Regions from separate parts of the Methylibium sp. T29 genome, predicted to be linked through region 1. Evidence: predicted binding sites of a transcription regulator. Region 1 holds the regulator's gene; each other region holds the start of a gene.

Region 1 (4,407 bases):
TTGATGCGCAGCGCGGCGAAGTTCAGGCTCTTGAGCGGCGCGCGCTGCGCGGTCACGTCCACCTTCAGGGTCTGCGTCGGCGTGATCCAGTCGGGCCAGCGCGGGCTGCGGGCCAACGCGTACAGGTCGTCCTCGCTGCGGTAGGGCGCATCGGCCACCTGCCACAGCACGCGCTGGGCGAGCCGGCTGCCGAGGTTGAGTGCCATCGCCTCGCGCGGGCCGCCGCGCACCATCACGCCGCCGCGCTGCGTCTGCGCCGCCGCGCCCGGCAGCAACCGGGCAACCTCGTCGGCGAGCAGCGCCTCGACGCCGGCCGCGCAGGGGAGGAACAAGGAGGACGGCGGGGCGTCGGGCGGAAGGGCGACGTTCATGCGTGCAGAGGGGTTCGAGGGTTGCGCTCGCGCCTCGGTCGACACCGGGCGGGGCGCTGGGTCTTGTTGCCGGTTCGGGCCCGAGACCTCGTCGTCACATCATCGTGCGCCGCAGGTTGGCCGGCGCGATCTTCAGCGCCTCGCGGTACTTCGCCACCGTGCGGCGTGCCACCTGGATGCCCTGCTCTTCCAGCATGCTGCTGAGCTGGCTGTCCGACAGCGGCTTCTTGGCGTCCTCGGCACTGACCAGCTGCTTGATCAGCGCACGCACCGCGGTGCTCGACGCATTGCCACCGGCCTCGGTGTTGAGCGAGGAGCCGAAGAAGTACTTCAGCTCGAAGGTGCCGTAGGGCGTGGACATGTACTTGGCGGTGGTCACGCGCGAGATGGTCGACTCGTGCAGACCCAGCTCGTCGGCGATCTCGCGCAGCACCAGCGGCTTCATCGCGATCGCGCCATGGCTGAAGAAGGCCTTCTGGCGCTCGACGATGGCCTGCGACACGCGCTGGATGGTGTCGAAGCGCTGCAGGATGTTCTTCATGAACCAGCGCGCCTCCTGCAGCCGCGAGCTCAGGCCCGCGCCCGATTCGGTGCGCGCGCCCCGCTGCTGCTTGATGGCCTGGGCGTAGAGGTCGTTGATGCGCAGCTTGGGCATCACGTCGGGGTTGAGCACCACGCGCCAGCCGCGGCCGGCCTTCTGCACGATGACATCGGGCACGATGATGTTGGCCTCGGCCTTGGTGAAGGGCCGGCCGGGCTTGGGCTCGCAGCGCACGATCAGCGCCTGCGCGGCCTTCAGCAGCTCCTCGTCGGCGCCGGTGGCGGCCATCAGCTTCTTGCCGTCGCGCCGCGCCAGCAACTCGAGGTGGTACTTGCAGATCAGGATCGCGATCATCTGCGCCTCACAGCGCGGTCCGGCCCGCAGCTGCAGCGTCAGGCACTCTGACAGGTCGCGCGCACCGACGCCCAGCGGCTCCAGGTTGTGCAGCCACTTCAGCGCGCAGCGCAGGCGGTCGAGCAGCTCCTCGACCGCGATGTCGTCCTCGTCGCCGGCCAGGCGCTGGGCGATCTCTTCCAGGGGGTCGGCCAGGTAGCCGTCCTCGTCGAGCGATTCGATCAGCACCATCACCGCGCCGCGGTCCTCGTCGCTCAGGCGCATGCCGCGCAACTGGTCGCGCAGGTGGTCCTGCAGGCTCACCCCGGCGCTGCTGCGCTCCATGGGGTCGAACTCGTCGCTGTCGTTGTTGCCGGCCTTGCCGGGCGTCTCGCGGATGCCGTCGAAGTCCTCGCGCTCGGTGCCGTTCTCCCAGTCCTCGCGCTCGGTGGTGCCGAACTCGGCCGCATCCACCGCGACCGGCTCGGGGTCGGCGGCCACCTCGGACCCCGAGCCCTCCCAGGCGTCATCGGCCTGGCGCTCCGTGGCCGTGGCGCGCTCCACCGGCGCGTCGAACGGGGTCGGCGCATCTTCCTCCACTTCGAGGAAGGGGTTCTGCTCCAGCATCTGCTCGACTTCCTGGTGAAGCTCGAGCGTGGAAAGCTGCAGCAGCCGGATCGACTGCTGAAGCTGCGGCGTGAGCGCCAGATGCTGCGAAAAACGGACCTGCAGGGAAGGCTTCATCACATCCTGAAGTGCTCGCCGAGGTAGACCTTGCGGACGTCGGCGTTCTCGACGATCTGCTCGGGGGTGCCTTCGGCCAGCACGCGTCCTTCGCTGATGATGTAGGCGCGGTGGCAGATGCCCAGGGTCTCGCGCACGTTGTGGTCGGTGATCAGCACGCCGATCCCGCGGCTCTTGAGGAAGCCGATGATTCGCTGGATCTCGATCACCGCGATCGGATCGACGCCGGCGAACGGCTCGTCGAGCAGGATGAAGCGCGGCTGCGTGGCCAGCGCGCGGGCGATCTCGACGCGCCGCCGTTCGCCGCCCGACAGTGCCGGTGCCGGGCTGTCGCGCAGCTTGTCGATCGACAGGTCGTGCAGCAGGCCGTCGAGCAGCTCGTCGATGCGTGCCTTGGTGTAGGCCTTGCCGCGTTCGTCGAACTGGAGCTCCAGCACCGCGCGGATGTTCTCCTCGACGGTGAGCTTGCGGAAGATCGAGGCCTCCTGCGGCAGGTAGGACAGCCCGAGGCGCGAGCGCTGGTGGATCGGCAGGCGCTCGATCGGCGCGCCGTCGATGCGGATCTCGCCGGCGTCGGCGCGCACCAGGCCCACGATCATGTAGAAGCTGGTGGTCTTGCCGGCGCCGTTCGGGCCCAGCAGGCCCACCACCTCGCCGGCCGCAACGGCCAGGTGCACGTCCTTGACGACCTTGCGGGCGCCGTAGCTCTTCTGCAGTCCGCGAGCCTCCAGGCGGCTCGCCATCGCCGTGTTCATGGCCGCGTCCCCGCCCCGGAGTTGGCGCCGAAGCCGGGTTCTCGCGCGGCGTCAGCACGCCGCGCACCCGGCCTGGCGCGGCCGCGGAGGCCGGGCCGCCGAGCACCTGGAAGACCTCGGTCACGTTGTCGTAGGAGATGGTGTTGCCGGCCACCTCGTCGGCCAGCGTGCTGCCGCGGAAGCGCCGCAGCACGGCCTGGTTCACGAGCCGCACGGTGTCGCCGCGGCCGTCGTACTCGAGGCGCTCGGCCTCGCCCTCGATGTACTCGTCGTTGCTGCCGCGCTTCTGGCGGAAGTAGGCACGCTTGTTCGGCCAGCCGGTCGCCACCGCGGACTGGTAGCCTCGGGACTCTGGCGCACCTCCACGCGGTCGGCGCGGATGACGATGCTGCCCTTGGTGATCTCGACGTTGCCCGACAGGATGTTCAATTGCTTGACCTCGTCGACCCGGGCCGAGTCGGCAGTGAAGGCCAGCGGCTGGCTGCGGTCAGCCTTTTCGGCGGCGAAGGCCGGCAGCAGGGCCAGCCCCAGCACCGCCAGGACGGCCCGGCAAACAGCTGCGCCAGCAAGGTGCACCGCGATGCAGGATAGGGGGTCGGAGCGGACATGGAGGGAATCGGCATGAATCTTGCTGCCGATTCTAGGGTGAGTTCGATCGCTTGCCACGGCCGGCCGCCGCTCCGACGGCCGCTGTCGCGTCGACGCCAAACGAGGGTCAGCCGCCCTTGCGGATCTGCGCGATCAGGTGGTCGGTGATCGCCAGCGCGCGGTCGTTGCTGCCGGCCAGCGAACCCGAGGTGTAGTAGGACCCGTTGATGCCGATCGCCGGCGTGCCGTCGATCTTGTAGCCGGCCGACAGCGCGGCGGCCTGGCGGGCCTTGGTCTGCACCGAGAACGAGTTCATCACGTCGAGGAACTTGGCCTTGTCGACGCCATTCTTCGCCACGAAGTCGCCGATCGCCTCGGGCGTGTTCAGCGGATTGCGTTCGACGTGCATCGCGGTGAAGACCTTGCGGTGCAGGGTGTCGACCAGCCCCAGGGCCTCGATCGCGAAGTACAGCTTCTGGTGCAGCACGAACGGCACCTCGCGGAAGGCGACCGGCAGGCGCCGGAAGGTGATGTCCGGCGGCAGCTTCTTGACCCAGGATTCGAGCATCGGCTCGAAGGCGTGGCAGTGCGGGCAGCCGTACCAGAAGAACTCCACGACCTCGAGCTTCTTCGGGTCCTGCGTCGGCTGGCGCTGCGACAGCTTCACGTAGTCCTTGCCCTCGACCGGACCGCCCTGGGCGTGGCCGAAGGCCGGCAGCAGTCCGACGCAGGTGGTGGCCAGCGACAGGGTCGTGAAGTCACGACGGTTCATGAGCATCCTTTCAGCGTTCAGACAGACGCAGCGGTGGAGTCATCCCCACGCCGCGAAGTTCATTTCTGCACCCGCACCAGCGCCGACACCATGCCGGCGCCGTCCAGCGTTTCCTTCACCTTCTCGGCCTCGGCGCGCTGCACGAACGGGCCGACGCGCACACGGTACATCGTCCGGCCCGATTGCTCGCGCTCGGTGATCTTGGACTCGAAGCCCTGGATCGCCAGCTTGGCGCGCTGGGCCTCGGCTTCCTCGGTGCGCGCGTAGGCGCCGACCTGCACGAAATAGACAAACGCCTCGGAC
Region 2 (4,407 bases), on a different contig from region 1:
GCCGGCGTAGGTGCTGACGAGGTAGTCGTCGAAACCGAAGGGCACGCCCTGCAGCAGGTTGCCGAAGGCCACGCCGAAGATCAATGGCGGCACCGCGCCGCCGATGAACAGGCCCCAGTCCCAGGTGCTGCGCCACGTGGCGTTGTGGATCTTGCTGCGGTAGTCGAAGCCCACAGGGCGGAAGAACAGCGCCCACAGCACCGCCAGCATGGCCCAGTAGAAGCCGCTGAACGCGGTGGCATAGACCAGCGGCCAGGCTGCAAAGATGGCGCCGCCACCGGTGATGAACCAGACCTGGTTTCCGTCCCAGTGCGGGCCGACGGTGTTGATGACGACGCGGCGTTCTTCATCGCCGCGACCGACGAAGGGCAGCAGCGTGCCCACGCCCATGTCGTGGCCGTCCATGATGGCGAAGCCGACCAGCAGCACGCCGACGAGCAGCCACCAGATCACCTTGAGGGTTGGATAGTCAAGCATCGCGGTTCCTTCAGGCGTGAGCCGGCTCGAACTGGTAGCGGCCGGTGCCGAGGCTGCCCGGACCCTGACGCGCGAACTTCTGCATGAGGTAGACCTCGACGATCAGCAACACCGTGTAGAAGCCGACGAAGCCGGCCAGCGAGCCATAAAGGCTGTTCACGCTCAGCGTCGACACGCTCAGGTGCGTGGGCAGCACGCCATAGATCGTCCAGGGCTGGCGGCCGTACTCCGCCACCACCCAACCCAGTTCGCAGGCCAGCCAGGGCGCCGGCAGCATCCACACAGCCCACTTCAGCAGCCAGGGCTTGCCGGTGCAGGCGCCCTTCAGCGTGCTCCAGAAGGCCAGACCGAAGAGCAGCAGCATGGCCATGCCCAGCGCCACCATCAGGCGGAAGCTCCAGAACATCGGCGCCACCCGCGGCACGGTGTCGTTGACCGCCCGGTCGATGATGTCCGGCGTGGCTGTCCTGACGTCAACCACGTACTTCTTCAGCAGCAGACCGAAGCCGAGGTCGGCCTTGTGCCGCTCGAAGGTCTCCTTGGCCGCGACGTCATCGCGGTGCTTGCGCAGGGCTTCCAGCGCGGTCACCGCCACGATGCCGCCTTCAATGCGTTGACGGTTGCGCGCCTTGATCTCGCGGATGCCGGGAATCTCCTTGCTGATGCTGCGGGTGCCGATCAGCCCCATCACCCACGGCACCTCGATCGCCCAGTCGTTCTTCTGCGCTGCCTCGTTGGGCCAAGCCACCACATTGAAGCTCGCCGGCGCAGGCTCGGTCTCCCACATCGCTTCGATGGCCGCCATCTTGGTCTGCTGGGCCTCGCCCACCGTGTAGCCGGACTCGTCACCCAGCACGATCACGCTCAGCGTCGAGGCCAGGCCGAAGGCCGCGGCCACGCGGAAGCTGCGCTTGGCGAACTCGACGTCGCGGCCCCGCAGCAGATACCAACTGGAGACCGACAGCACGAACATGGCCCCGGTCACGTAGCCGGCCGACACCGTGTGCACGAACTTGGCCTGGGCATCTGGGTTGAAGACGACGGCCCAGAAGTCCGTCATCTCCATGCGCATGGTCTGGTAGCTGAACTCGGCGCCGACGGGGTTCTGCATCCAGCCATTGGCGATCAGGATCCACAGGGCGCTGAGGTTGGTGCCGATGGCCATCAGCAGCGTGACCATCAGGTGCTGCGTCTTGCGCAGGCGATCCCAGCCGAAGAAGAACAGGCCGATGAAGGTCGACTCGAGGAAGAAGGCCATCAGCCCTTCGATGGCCAGCGGGGCGCCGAAGATGTCGCCCACGTAGTGCGAGTAGTAGGCCCAGTTCGTGCCGAACTGGAACTCCAGCGTGATGCCGGTAGTGACGCCCAGCGCGAAGTTGATGCCGAAGAGCTTGCCCCAGAAGCGGGTCATGTCCTTCCAGATGACGTTGCCCGTCATCACGTAGACGCTCTCCATGATCACCAGCAGCCAGACCATGCCAAGGGTGAGAGGCACGAAGAGGAAGTGGTACATCGCCGTGGCCGCGAACTGCAGCCGCGACAAGTCGACGAGTTGCTCGGAAATCACTGGGGATGCTCCTGTCTTGTTGTCGGTGAGTTCGGCTGCCGGGTGGCCGAAGGGGTTGTTGGTGCCACGAGATGCGCAGCCGTCTGCTCGCTGCCGGCATCGACCGAGCTGTCGCGAACAAAGGTCCACCACAGCACGGCGAGCACGGCCAGCTTCACCGCCACGGCAGTGGTGAGGTGGCGCAGCAGTCGACTGTCATCGCGGTTCATGGGCTCCCTCTCTCCAAGTTCCGTGCCACCGCCCCCCCATGCCGTCGGCAAAGCGGCGATGCTTGCGCGCCCAGCAGGTGAGTTCGCGTTGTGGCGGTCTGCTCCCAATGCGAAGTCGAGCGTGGCCGTGACTGCCAAAGCGCGTCGCGACGCTGCCAGTCAAGGGCACTTGGCGGTGCTCTTGGCAGCGTTCGGCAGTGATTGACTTGTCGGCAGCAGCGCCTGCAATGGCACCGACTTGCGTCAGGCTTCCCTGTCTTCCGAGGAAGGAATTCGCATCAGCCAGACGCCATGCGTTGGGTCGGAGCCGCTCACACCGCTGGCATGAGATTCGCAGATACAGGGCATGGCGTAGGTGCAAACGGCCGAGTGGTGTCGTGCTCCTGCTGCCTTGGAGTCAGGGCTCGAGCCATGGACCTTCCCCGTTCCGAACCGCAGCCGCAACTCGCGAGGGCCGGTGCCTCGACCGGCGGCTACGACGCGGCCGTGCCGATCGCTTCTTCTGTACCAAACACAGAGGAAGACCCACCCTCGCTCCATCGCCAACCGATTCTCGCGCTGCCGCTTTGAACGCTCGACACCCCACCCCCGAGGAGACACCGCCATGAGCGAATCCACCCCGAGCGTCTGCCTGACACAAGTGCAGGACTACCAGTTCGACGTCGGCTTCGGCACGCCGGGCCCTGCACTGCGCGCCGACGAACCGCCACCGCTGGGCCAGGGCGGCGGTCCTTCGCCCGTTCAGCTGCTTGCTGCCGCGGTGGGCAACTGCCTCAGCGCCTCACTGCTGTTCGCACTGCGCAAGTTCAAGCAGGCACCGGAGCCCCTGTCCTGCAGCGTGCACGCAGACGTCGGGCGCAATGCCGAAGGCCGCATGCGCGTGCTGGCCATGACCGTCCGGCTGACTTTGGGCGTTCCTGCCGCCCGCCTCGAACACCTGGAACGCGTGCTCGCCACCTTCGAAGCCTATTGCACCGTCACGCAAAGCGTCAGCCCAGCGATCCCGGTGACGGTCGAAGTCTTGGATGCCCTCGGGGCCCACCTCAAGTGACGAGCACGCGGCCATGAGCACGGTTCGTTCGCCCCTGAAGCACCTGGCGCCCGGCTGGTATGCATGGTGATGGGCCTGGCGGGGCTGTCGCTGGCCTGGCATGCTGCCGCGCCTGTGCTGGGCGATGGCGCAGGTGCTGGCGCCCTCGTGATCGGCGCCACCGCTGCGCTTGTGTTCGCCGCGCTGCTTGCGGCCAGCCTGTGGCGCCTTCATCGCCACCCCGACGCCTGGGCCGACGACCTCAAGCACCCGGTGCGGCATGTGTTCCTGGCCGCCGTGCCCATCGCGTTGCTGCTGCTCGTCACAGCCGCGGTGTCCGCCGGACTCGGAGGTCCCGTGCTCGAAGCGCTGTGGTGGACGGCATCGCTGCTTCAACTGTCGATCACCGCCTGGGTGATGTCGCGCTGGTGGCGCAGCGGCCCCGGCGGCGGACTGCCTTGGGCGAGCCTGACGCCGGCTCTCTTCATCCCGATCGTCGGCAACGTGCTCGTGCCCCTCGCGGGCGTGCCGCTGGGCCGAGCTGAGTGGTCGGCTGCGCAGTTCGGCATCGGCGCGCTGTTCTGGCCGGTGGTGCTGGTGCTGCTGCTCGTGCGACTGGCGAATCAGGGCCTTTGGTCCAAGCGACTGTTGCCGACGACCTTTATCTTCATCGCGCCGCCGGCAGCCATCGGTTTGTCCGCGCTGCGCTTTGGCATCACGCCGCTGGTGGTCTGGGGCTCGTGGGGCGCAGCACTGTTTGCGCTGCTCTGGGTGACGCCCCTCTTGCGCCGCATCGCGGACCAGCCCTTCGGCATGGCGCACTGGGGCATGAGCTTTCCGATGGCCGCCTTCACGGCGTTGACACTTCGCCTGGCACCGACGGGGCCCCTGAGCGTGCTGGGCATCACGCTGCTGGCTGCCACATCGCTGCTGATCGCTGCACTCGTGCTGGCCACTCTTCGCGGGTTGCGCGACGGCAGCCTCCTGGCACCCGAAACCGTGCCCATCAGCGCAGGCGCCGGCATGGCGCCGGCCTGACGTCGATGTCCGCCAGCGTGCTTCGGCGGCCAGCCCTCAGACCAGGCCCAGCGCCTTCAGGCGTCGGTAAAGGGTGCGTTCGCTCA
Region 3 (4,407 bases), on a different contig from region 1:
CGAGCGTGCGGAAGTCGCGGCGGCGCGCATCGAAGCGCTCGTACTCCTCGCGCGCCGCAGCGTCGGCCCGTTGCGCGAGCCAGCGCTCGCCGCCGAGGCGTTCGACCGCGGTCGCGAAGCTTTCGTTGAACTCGGTGTCGTCCTTCGCATAGGCCACCTGGTGCGCCAGCTCGTGGAAGATCAGCCGTGCCAGCTCGCCTTCGGGGTAGCCGATGAAGGTATTGAGCAGCGGGTCGGCAAGGAAGTCACCGGGCAGCTTGCCGAGCGTGGAATAGGCGGGCACACCGTAGACGCTGACCTCCTGGCCCTGGGACATCAACTCGGCGGCCAGCGCGTCGGCCGCGCCGCGGTCGAAGTAACCGCGGTAGCCGACGCAGCCGACCACCGGGAAGCACCAGGTCTTCAGGCTCAGCGACAGCTCGGGCGCCGCGACCACGTTCCACACCACGGCGGGCCGGCCGAGGTCGGCATAGCGGCGGTAGCTGGCGTTGTCGGGCAGGCCCAGCTCCTGGACCGCGAAGTCGCGCATGCGCTGGCTCAGCAGCAGGCGCTCGCGCAGCACGGCCGGCGTGCCGGCGTCGGCCAGCCAGTCATCGACCGGCTTCGCGGCGCGCATCACGCCGAGGTGGCCCTGCACCGATTGCGAGAGGTAGGCGACACTGCCGCAGCCGCCCAGCAGCGCCAGCGCAGCGCCGACCGCGACAAGAGAGAACCACCAGGACCGGGCGCGCAGCAGCATGGCGCGCAGTCTACGGCTCCATGCGGACAGGTCGGCGGGCGCTACAGGTAGCGGCGGATGCCGGTCAGCGCCGGGACACCACTGGCCTCGAGCCGGTCGACGGCCTGCGTGAAGCAGGCGTCCGCGCGCACCGGCCCCAGCAGTTCGGCGAGTGCCACGTACATCACGTTGATCAGCAGCGTGCCATGGCCGCCGGCCGGCCAGTCGCCATCGAGCGTGCTCACCTGCCCGCTCCACCACAGCGACGCCGCGTGCTGCTGGGTCGCGGCAGGCTGGCCGCGTGGCGGATCAGCGCGCGGCGCACGCGCGCCGGCGTCAGGCCGACCGGCAGATCGCGCGAGAGCTGGGCCTCGATCGCCGCGAAGAAGGCCTGCAGGGCCGCCACCCCTCGCCCAGCCGCGGCGCCACCGGGGCGACGGAGCCCGGTGGCAGGCTGCCCGGCTCGGTGGACTCGAAGGGTTGCGAGGACAGTGGATCGTCCGGCAGGCGCCGCGGGTCACTCTGCAGCGCGCGGAAGATCCTGAGGTGCAGCTCGGCTTCCTTGCCGGCCAGGCCGAAGCCGTCGGCGATCTGCCGGCAGTAGCGGCTCAGGCCGAGGAACAGCGCGCCGCGCCCCTGGAACTGCTGGCACCACAGCATCACCGCGTCGCGCACGCGCGGCGCCTCCAGGTACTCGGCCAGCGCGTGCGCCAGCGCACGCCGCACAGTGACCGGATCGTTGTCGCGGCTTGCCATCGTCGACGCACCGCCGCTCATCGCTTGCCCCGGTGCACCGCGTCCTGCTGGAACTCGGGGTAGCCGATCTCGTAGTGCTCGGTGAAATCGAGGCCGCGCTGCTCGTCGAGCGTGCTGGCGCGCAGGCCCATGCTGCGGGCCAGCAGCCAGTACATCAGCAGCGCGGTGCCGAAGGACCACACGAAGGCGACGCCGCAGCCGATCGCCTGCACGCCGAGCTGCCGCAGGTCGAACATCGCGTCGTGCTTGAACAGCCCGGCCGCCAGCGTGCCCCAGACGCCGCCGACCGCATGCACCGAGACGGCTCCCACCACGTCGTCGATGCGACCCGCCTCAAGCAGCCAGCCGGCCAGCACGCTCAGCCCGCCGGCCACGAAGCCGGTGAGCAGCGCATAGGCCGGCTCCATCACGTGGCAGCCCGCGGTGACGCCGACCAGGCCGGCGATGCTCCCGTTGACGGCCGCCGTCATCAGCACCGGCTGGCGGCCGAGCGCCAGCATCGCCAAAGCGCCGATCGCCCCCGCCGCGCCGGACAGGTGGGTGTTGAGCACGATCTTGCCGATGCCCACCGTGGCCGCGGCGGTGCTGCCGCCGTTGAAGCCGAACCACCCCAGCCACAGGATGAACCCGCCGAGCGCCACCGAGGTGAGGTTGTGGCCGAGCATCGGGCGCGCCTCGCCGTTGGGTCCGAAGCGTCCGAGCCGGGGCCCGATCACCAGGACGGCAGCGAGCGCCGACCAGCCGCCCACCGAGTGCACGACGGTCGATCCGGCGAAGTCGATGAAGCCCATCTCGCGCAGCCAGCCCTGGCCGGAGAACAGCGAGCCCCAGGCCCAGGACCCGAACACCGGGTAGATGAGCCCGGTGATGAGCACGGAGCTGACGATGTAGGCCCAGAAACGCGCACGCTCGGCGATCGCGCCGCTGACGATGGTGGCGGCGGTGGCGGCGAACATCATCTGGAAGAACAGCAGCCCGTAGTCGGCCTCGGGCATCGCGTGCGGCAGGAAGCGGTCGGTGCCGATCCAGCCGCTGGCATTGGCGCCGAACATCAGGCCGAAGCCCACGGCCCAGAAAGCGACCGCGCCGAAGCACGTGTCGCAGTAGTTCTTCATGATGACGTTGATCGCGTTCTTGGCGCGGCTCATGCCGCTTTCCAGCAGCGCGAAGCCGGCCTGCATGAAGAACACCAGGCGCCGGCGGCCATCATCCAGACCATGTCGGTCCCGGACTTCAGCTGTTCGATCGTCGTGGGGTCGGCGGCGCGGGAGGCGGCCGCGAGGCTCGCGAGCAGGACGGCGCACGCGAGAGGACGCGCGGCCCGACGGACAGCAGGTTTCAAGACGGATTCCCAACGTTCTGGTGACGCGGCAATGTGGCAAGACACATGCCACCGCGCTGGCCAGCGACCGGACTTCCACGCGACGCATCGGCCGCGTGACGGACTGCTCAGTCCGCGCGCACCTCGACCAGGCAGTCGTAGAAGCTCGGGGCCCGACCGAGGTCGGTGAGCTTCTGGTGGGTGACTTCGTTCACGTTGCTGCCGCGCACGCCGAGCTTGCGCCACCAGATGCCCAGGCCGTTGACCACACCGGGGCGCGCCCGCTCGCTGAGCACGGCCTTGCACCAATACTGGCCGCGCTCGTTGAAGACACGCACCAGCGCACCATCGTGGATGCCGCGCGGCGCCGCGTCGCCCGGGTGGATCTCCAGCACCGGCTCGCCCTCGATGTCGCGCAGGCTCTTCACGTTGACGAAGCTGGAGTTGAGGAAGTTGCGCGCCGGCGGCGAGATCATCGCCAGCGGATAGGCCGCAGCGAGCTCGGGCGTGCTCTGCGCCGACTCGTGGTTGGGCACGTGGTCGGGCACGCCCCAGCCGGGCGCGTCGATGCGGCAGCGCCCGCTCGGCGTGGGGAAGCCGCCGTCGGCGAACGGCGCCTCGGGCAGCGGCAGCTGGACCCAGCCGTGTTCACGCAGCTCGTCGAAGCGCACGTGGCGGCCGAAGGCCTGGCGGGCGATCGCCTCGTCGCTGTCGCCGAAGCAGGGGTCGACATAGCCCATGCGCGCGGCGAGGCGCCGGAAGATCTCGGTGTTGGGCAGCGCCTCGCCCAGCGGCGCGACGGCCGCTTCGTTGATCAGCACCGAGGTGTGGCCGTAGCTGCGGTGCACGTCCAGGTGCTCGAGCTGCGTGGTCGCGGGCAGCACGAAGTCGGCGTGGTCGGCGGTGTCGGTGAGGAAGTGCTCCAGCACCACGGTGAACAGATCCTCGCGCGCGAAGCCCCGCACGACCTGGGGCGATTCGGGCGCCACCGCGACCGGATTGCTGTTGTAGACCACCAGCGCCTCGATCTTCGGGCCGAAGCCGGCCGAGCTCTCGCGCAGCAGGTCGTCTCCGATGGTGCTCATGTTGATCGTGCGCGGACGGCGCGCGCCCAGCAGCTCGGGCCGCTGCAGGGCGCCGTGGTCGATCGGGTACCAGCCGCTGCTCGACAGCAGCAACCCGCCGGCGCGATGCCGCCAGGCGCCGATCAGGCAGGGCAGCGTGGCGATCAGGCGCACCGCGTTGCCGCCGCCATGCACGCGCTGCATGCCGTAGTTGAGGCGGATCGCGGCCGGCCGTGTGCCGCCGTAGTCACGCGCCAGGCCACGCACCTGCTCGGCGTCCAGGCCGCAGACGGCGGCGGTGCGCTCGGGCGTCCAGGCGAGTGCCTTCTCGCGCAGCGCTGGCCAGCCCTCGGTGTGGCGGTCGATGTAGTCATGGTCGAGCCAGTCGTTGACGATCAGCTCGCGCATCAGGCCGAGCGCCAGCGCACCGTCGGTGCCGGGCAGCAGCGCAAGGTGCTGGTGGCACTTGTCGGCGGTCTCGGAGCGGCGCGGATCGATGCAGACCAGCTTCGCGCCGGCGCGCTTGGCCGCCTGGGCGTAGGTCCAGA
Region 4 (4,407 bases), on a different contig from region 1:
TGCCGCAGGCCGCTCAGGCGCTGGTACAGGCAGCCAACGACGCTGGCGGACGGGATAACATCTCGGTCATTCTGGTGCGCGCTTCGGGCACCGCGCCGGTATCGCGGGCCTGGTGGCCGTTCCGCCGCTGAGGGGCAGCGCCCGGACATTCAGGCGCGCAGCAGGTCGCCGGGTTCCACCACATCAGAAGTCAGACGCACGGGGTCACGCATGGGCAAGCTGGTCGTATCGCTGGACGGGGTCGTCATCAAGGAAGTCCAGCTCACCAAGGACAAGACGACCCTCGGTCGCCGGCCCTACAACGACATCGTGATCGACAACCTGGCCGTCAGCGGCGAGCACGCCGTGCTGCAGATGGTGGGCCAGGACGTCTTCATCGAAGACCTCAACAGCACCAACGGCACCTACATCAACGGCAAGGCCGTGAAGAAGCAGCTGCTGCAGCACAACGACACCGTCGAGATCGGCAAGTACAAGATCAAGTACCTGAGCGTCGAAAGCTCGGACTACGAGAAGACCATGATCATCAAGCCGGGTGCGGCGGCCACGGCGCCGAACTTCCAGCACACCGCGCCGATGAGCAACACCAACTTCGCGACGCTCACCGGCACCAGCTCGGCGTCGATCAAGGTGCTCAATGGCGCTGCGGTCGGCCGCGAGGTGGCGCTCACCAAGGTGGTCACGACCGTCGGCAAGCCCGGCGTGCAGGTCGCCTCCATCACCAAGCGCCCAGGCGGCTACGTGTTCGCCCACGTCGAGGGCGGCAGCCGCCCCACCGTCAACGGCAGCGAGGTCAGCAGCGACCCCGTGCACCTGAAGAACGGCGATGTGATCGAACTCGCCGGCACCCAGATGCAGTTCGTGCAGGACTGAACGGGAAGGTCCCGGCGCCTCGGCGGGCCGAGGCGCCGCTGCAGGCATTAATGCCGCAGCGTGATCACTTTGCGACACCCCCGTCGCGCCGGCCGCCGAGCCGTGAGGCATCGCACGGCGGGTCGCTTGCCCGCCGTTCGGCCCGGCGGCACCATGCGAGCGTGACGTTCTTCGTTTCCTTGATCCTGACACCGCCGCGTTGCCGGGGCTGACCCCATGAGCCACTCCCCCGTGCGCCTGCAGGTGCTCGGCTGCTCCGGCTCCATCGCCTCGGGCAGCCGCACCACCGCCTTCCTGCTCGACGACAACGTGCTGATCGACGCCGGCACCGGCGTGGGCGACATGGCTCTCGATGCGATGGCCCGCGTGGACGACATCCTCGTCTCGCATTCCCATCTCGACCACGTGCTGGCCATCCCGCTGCTCGCCGACAGCGTGATGAAGCTGCGGCTGGCGCAGCCCGAGCGCGGACCGATCCGCGTGCACGGCCTGCCCGAGACGCTGGCGGCATTGCGCGCCCACCTCTTCAACGGCCAGCTCTGGCCCGACTTCACCAGCATCCCGAGCGCCGCTTACCCGATCATCCGGCTGCTGCCCTTCGCCATTGGCGACACCCTGCGCTTCGGCCACGGCGATGCCGAGCGGCGCGTGGAGGTGCTGCCCGCATCGCACACCGTCCCGGCCTGCGGCTTCGCCGTCGACAGCGACGAGGGCTGGTGGGTCTACAGCGGCGACACCGGCCCCAACCCCGCACTGTGGGCCGCCCTGAAGGGCCGGCGCATTGCCCACCTCATCATCGAGACCGCCTTCGGCGACGACGAACGCTGGCTCGCCGACCTGAGCGGCCACCTGGCGCCCAGCAGCCTGGCCACCGAACTGGCCCAGCTGGACGGCAGCGTGCCGGTGCACATCACCCACCCCAAGCCCGGCGAGGTGGCGGCGGTGGTGGCGCAAATCCGGGCCATCGACACGGCGCACCGGTGGAGCCGTTGGTGAAGGGCTTGGTGTTCACGCTGTAGATCGCAGCGTCACGATGCGACCAAAAGTGTCGATATCGGACGGCCACGGTTCCTCGATTCAGCGTTCGATGTGACGCGATCTGTCCCACTTTCACCGCGATGCGCAAACGCTCCGTGGTTTAGCTCACGTTCAGGCGAGTCCGCCGCTTGGCACGGAGCCTGCCTTTCGAACCACGTCTATCACCCGGTTCAACCGCTCAAGGAGAGTTCAGATCATGAAGAAGCACATTCAGAAGGGTTTCACCCTCATCGAACTGATGATCGTCGTGGCGATCATCGGCATCCTGGCGGCGGTTGCGCTGCCGGCTTATCAGGACTACACAATTCGCTCGCGTGTCTCTGAAGGACTGTCACTTGCGTCAGAGGCGAAAGTTGTTGTCGCCGACAACGCTGCGAATGGGACGCCCGCGGCTAACGGTGGTCTAGGCGCAGGGTACCGGACCGGTGCTGCAACCACGTGTGCAGCAGCCGGCAACTGCGTCAATCCGATTGGCACTCCGAATATCACTTCCGTGACGATTGCTTCGGGGACTGGTTTGATTACGGTTACGACGACGGCTCGTGCGGGCAACGGCACGCTCACGCTCAACCCGCAATCCAACGGTGCGGCACTCGCTGCAGGAACCGTCCCAACCGGCCCAATGGTTTGGACATGCTTTGCCGCTGGCAAGACTGGCGCAGTTGGCGCTCCTACGCTGCTTGGGAAGTATGCTCCCGCAGAATGCCGCGCTTGATATTCAGTTCTTCGATTTTTTGAAAGGACGCCGCGGCGTCCTTTTTTGTTTTCTGTATGCATAACCCGAAAGGCGCAACTGGTATTCGAATAACGGTACTGAATCGGGTACAGGGTCACCAAGCGCATGTTCCAGCTTCACGGCGTGACCATCAGCGGAGCGGCCATTCATCTGTCGACAGATTCAGACCCAGCTGCTTCATTCCGGTCTTCGGGTTGACGGTCACTGGCTCAGGTCATGCAAGCAGCCGGCCGGCCGGTTATGCAGCCCTTGCTTAGTCGATGTTTGATTGGAGAGTCTGCGGCTCTGTCATTTCTGTGGAGAGCATGAATACACAACCGATTGCGAGGCTTCTGCTGACTGGCAGCATCGTCTTACCCCTGCTCGCCTCATGGCCTGGCACACCGGACGCGGTACTCGCGAATCAATTGTTGGCTCTAGCATTCGCTGGCCTGCTGCCATTCATTCGGGGTCGCACCGTACAACAGCCTAGCGTTGAGTTCCTGTCGGTGGGTACCGGCTGGCTAGTGGTGTTGGGTGCATACATTGCATCAAGCAAATTGCTTGATGGTGCGAGCCTGAGTGATCTGGCGGTGTTGGCATCTACTTTTGTAGTCCTGTGGATTGCAGCAGCCAAGACAAGCTCTTCGGTCAACAGCGCCTTCGCGTTTGGTTGGAGTCTTGCGGGGATGCTGTGTGTCATCGTTGCACTCGTCCAATACTTCGCACCATCAATCGCGGATGGCTTGCTCGTTGCCATCAACACCTCGCCCGGCCGCGCCGTGGGCAACATGCGCCAACCCAACCATTTGGCCACCGCGCTGTTGTGCGCGATGGTCATGACGGCCTGGCTGTGGCAGGCCGGTCGCCTGCGCGCACCGTGGGCCGCCGCGTCGCTCTTCGCGATGGTGCTGGCGGTGGCGCTGAGCGCCTCGCGCACCGGGGCGCTGTCGCTCGGCGTGCTGCTGCTGTGGGCGGTGGTCGACCGCTCGTTGCCGCGCGCCGCACGCTGGACGCTCGCGCTGACGCCGCTGGCCTACCTCGTCTGCTGGGCGGGCCTGGCGGAGTACGCCGAATGGCAGCACGCACACTTCTATGCGGTCGAGCGGCTGCAGTCGCACAGTGACATCAGCAGCTCGCGTTTCGCCATCTGGCGCAATGCACTGGTGCTGGTGGCACAGAACCCGTGGACCGGCGTCGGCTGGGGCAACTTCAACTTCGCGTGGACCTTCACGCCTTTCCCGGACCGGCCGGTCGCCTTCTTCGATCACACGCACAACCTCCCGCTGCAATTGGCAGTGGAGATCGGCCTGCCGGCCACGGCCTTGGTGCTGGGACTGTTCGGCTGGGCGCTGTGGCGCGCACGCGGGGCGTGGCGGGTGGCGGGCGAACAGCCGGGCCATCCGGCGCGCGCGGCTTTCGTGATGCTGGTGGTGCTGGGGATGCACAGCCTGCTCGAGTACCCGCTGTGGTACGCCTACTTCCTGCTGCCGGCAGCCTGGGCGCTGGGCGTGTTTCTCGGGTCGGCGCCGGCGAAGGAGCCGGCCTCCGATCGCAATGAGCCGGCGAGTCCGGCAGCCGCCACCGCCATGGCGCGGTGGCCGACCTGTCTTCTTCGAGCGGCCGGAGCATTGATGATCCTCGGCGCCGCGTATGCCGCCTGGGATCACCGCCGCGTCGAGGTGATCTTCGCGCCGCCGGCCGGTGCCGGCTCGTTGGCGGAACGCATCGCCGCCGGACGCGAGAGCGTGCTGTTCGGCCACCACGCCGACTATGCCGCC

The links. The regulator sigma-54, encoded in region 1, starts transcription at its own class of promoters, with help from an activator protein. The targets are predictions, from matches to a motif close to TGGCANGNAANCTGCTTT.
Region 2: cydP (cytochrome oxidase putative small subunit CydP) is a predicted target of sigma-54. The motif match lies at 2,264-2,281, and genes of this name have one in related genera.
Region 3: x551_RS00070 (ammonium transporter) is a predicted target of sigma-54. The motif match lies at 2,850-2,867, and genes of this name have one in related genera.
Region 4: x551_RS24175 (pilin) is a predicted target of sigma-54. The motif match lies at 2,041-2,058, and genes of this name have one in related genera.

Annotation. Positions count from the first base shown of each region.
Region 1 is NZ_AZND01000243.1:80-4,486, reverse strand. Features, by position in the region: partial or broken gene x551_RS18535 (THUMP domain-containing protein) at 1-371, opposite strand, end outside; gene x551_RS18530 (RNA polymerase factor sigma-54) at 466-1,989, opposite strand; gene lptB (LPS export ABC transporter ATP-binding protein) at 1,989-2,744, opposite strand; partial or broken gene lptA (lipopolysaccharide transport periplasmic protein LptA) at 2,920-3,278, opposite strand; gene x551_RS18520 (thiol:disulfide interchange protein DsbA/DsbL) at 3,460-4,104, opposite strand; partial or broken gene x551_RS18515 (SPOR domain-containing protein) at 4,164-4,407, opposite strand, start outside.
Region 2 is NZ_AZND01000043.1:16,367-20,773, reverse strand. Features, by position in the region: gene cydB (cytochrome d ubiquinol oxidase subunit II) at 1-477, opposite strand, end outside; gene x551_RS08060 (cytochrome ubiquinol oxidase subunit I) at 488-2,044, opposite strand; gene cydP (cytochrome oxidase putative small subunit CydP) at 2,041-2,253, opposite strand; gene x551_RS08050 (OsmC family protein) at 2,858-3,304, shown strand; gene x551_RS08045 (C4-dicarboxylate ABC transporter) at 3,368-4,321, shown strand; gene x551_RS08040 (sigma 54-interacting transcriptional regulator) at 4,358-4,407, opposite strand, start outside.
Region 3 is NZ_AZND01000001.1:12,440-16,846, forward strand. Features, by position in the region: gene x551_RS00055 (aminopeptidase) at 1-739, opposite strand, end outside; gene x551_RS00060 (hypothetical protein) at 781-963, opposite strand; gene x551_RS00065 (hypothetical protein) at 1,055-1,474, opposite strand; gene x551_RS00070 (ammonium transporter) at 1,492-2,655, opposite strand; gene x551_RS00075 (molybdopterin oxidoreductase family protein) at 2,924-4,407, opposite strand, start outside.
Region 4 is NZ_AZND01000038.1:11,287-15,693, forward strand. Features, by position in the region: gene x551_RS07395 (Stp1/IreP family PP2C-type Ser/Thr phosphatase) at 1-131, shown strand, start outside; gene x551_RS07400 (FHA domain-containing protein) at 211-873, shown strand; gene x551_RS07405 (3',5'-cyclic-nucleotide phosphodiesterase) at 1,090-1,869, shown strand; gene x551_RS24175 (pilin) at 2,108-2,626, shown strand; gene x551_RS07415 (O-antigen ligase family protein) at 2,953-4,407, shown strand, end outside.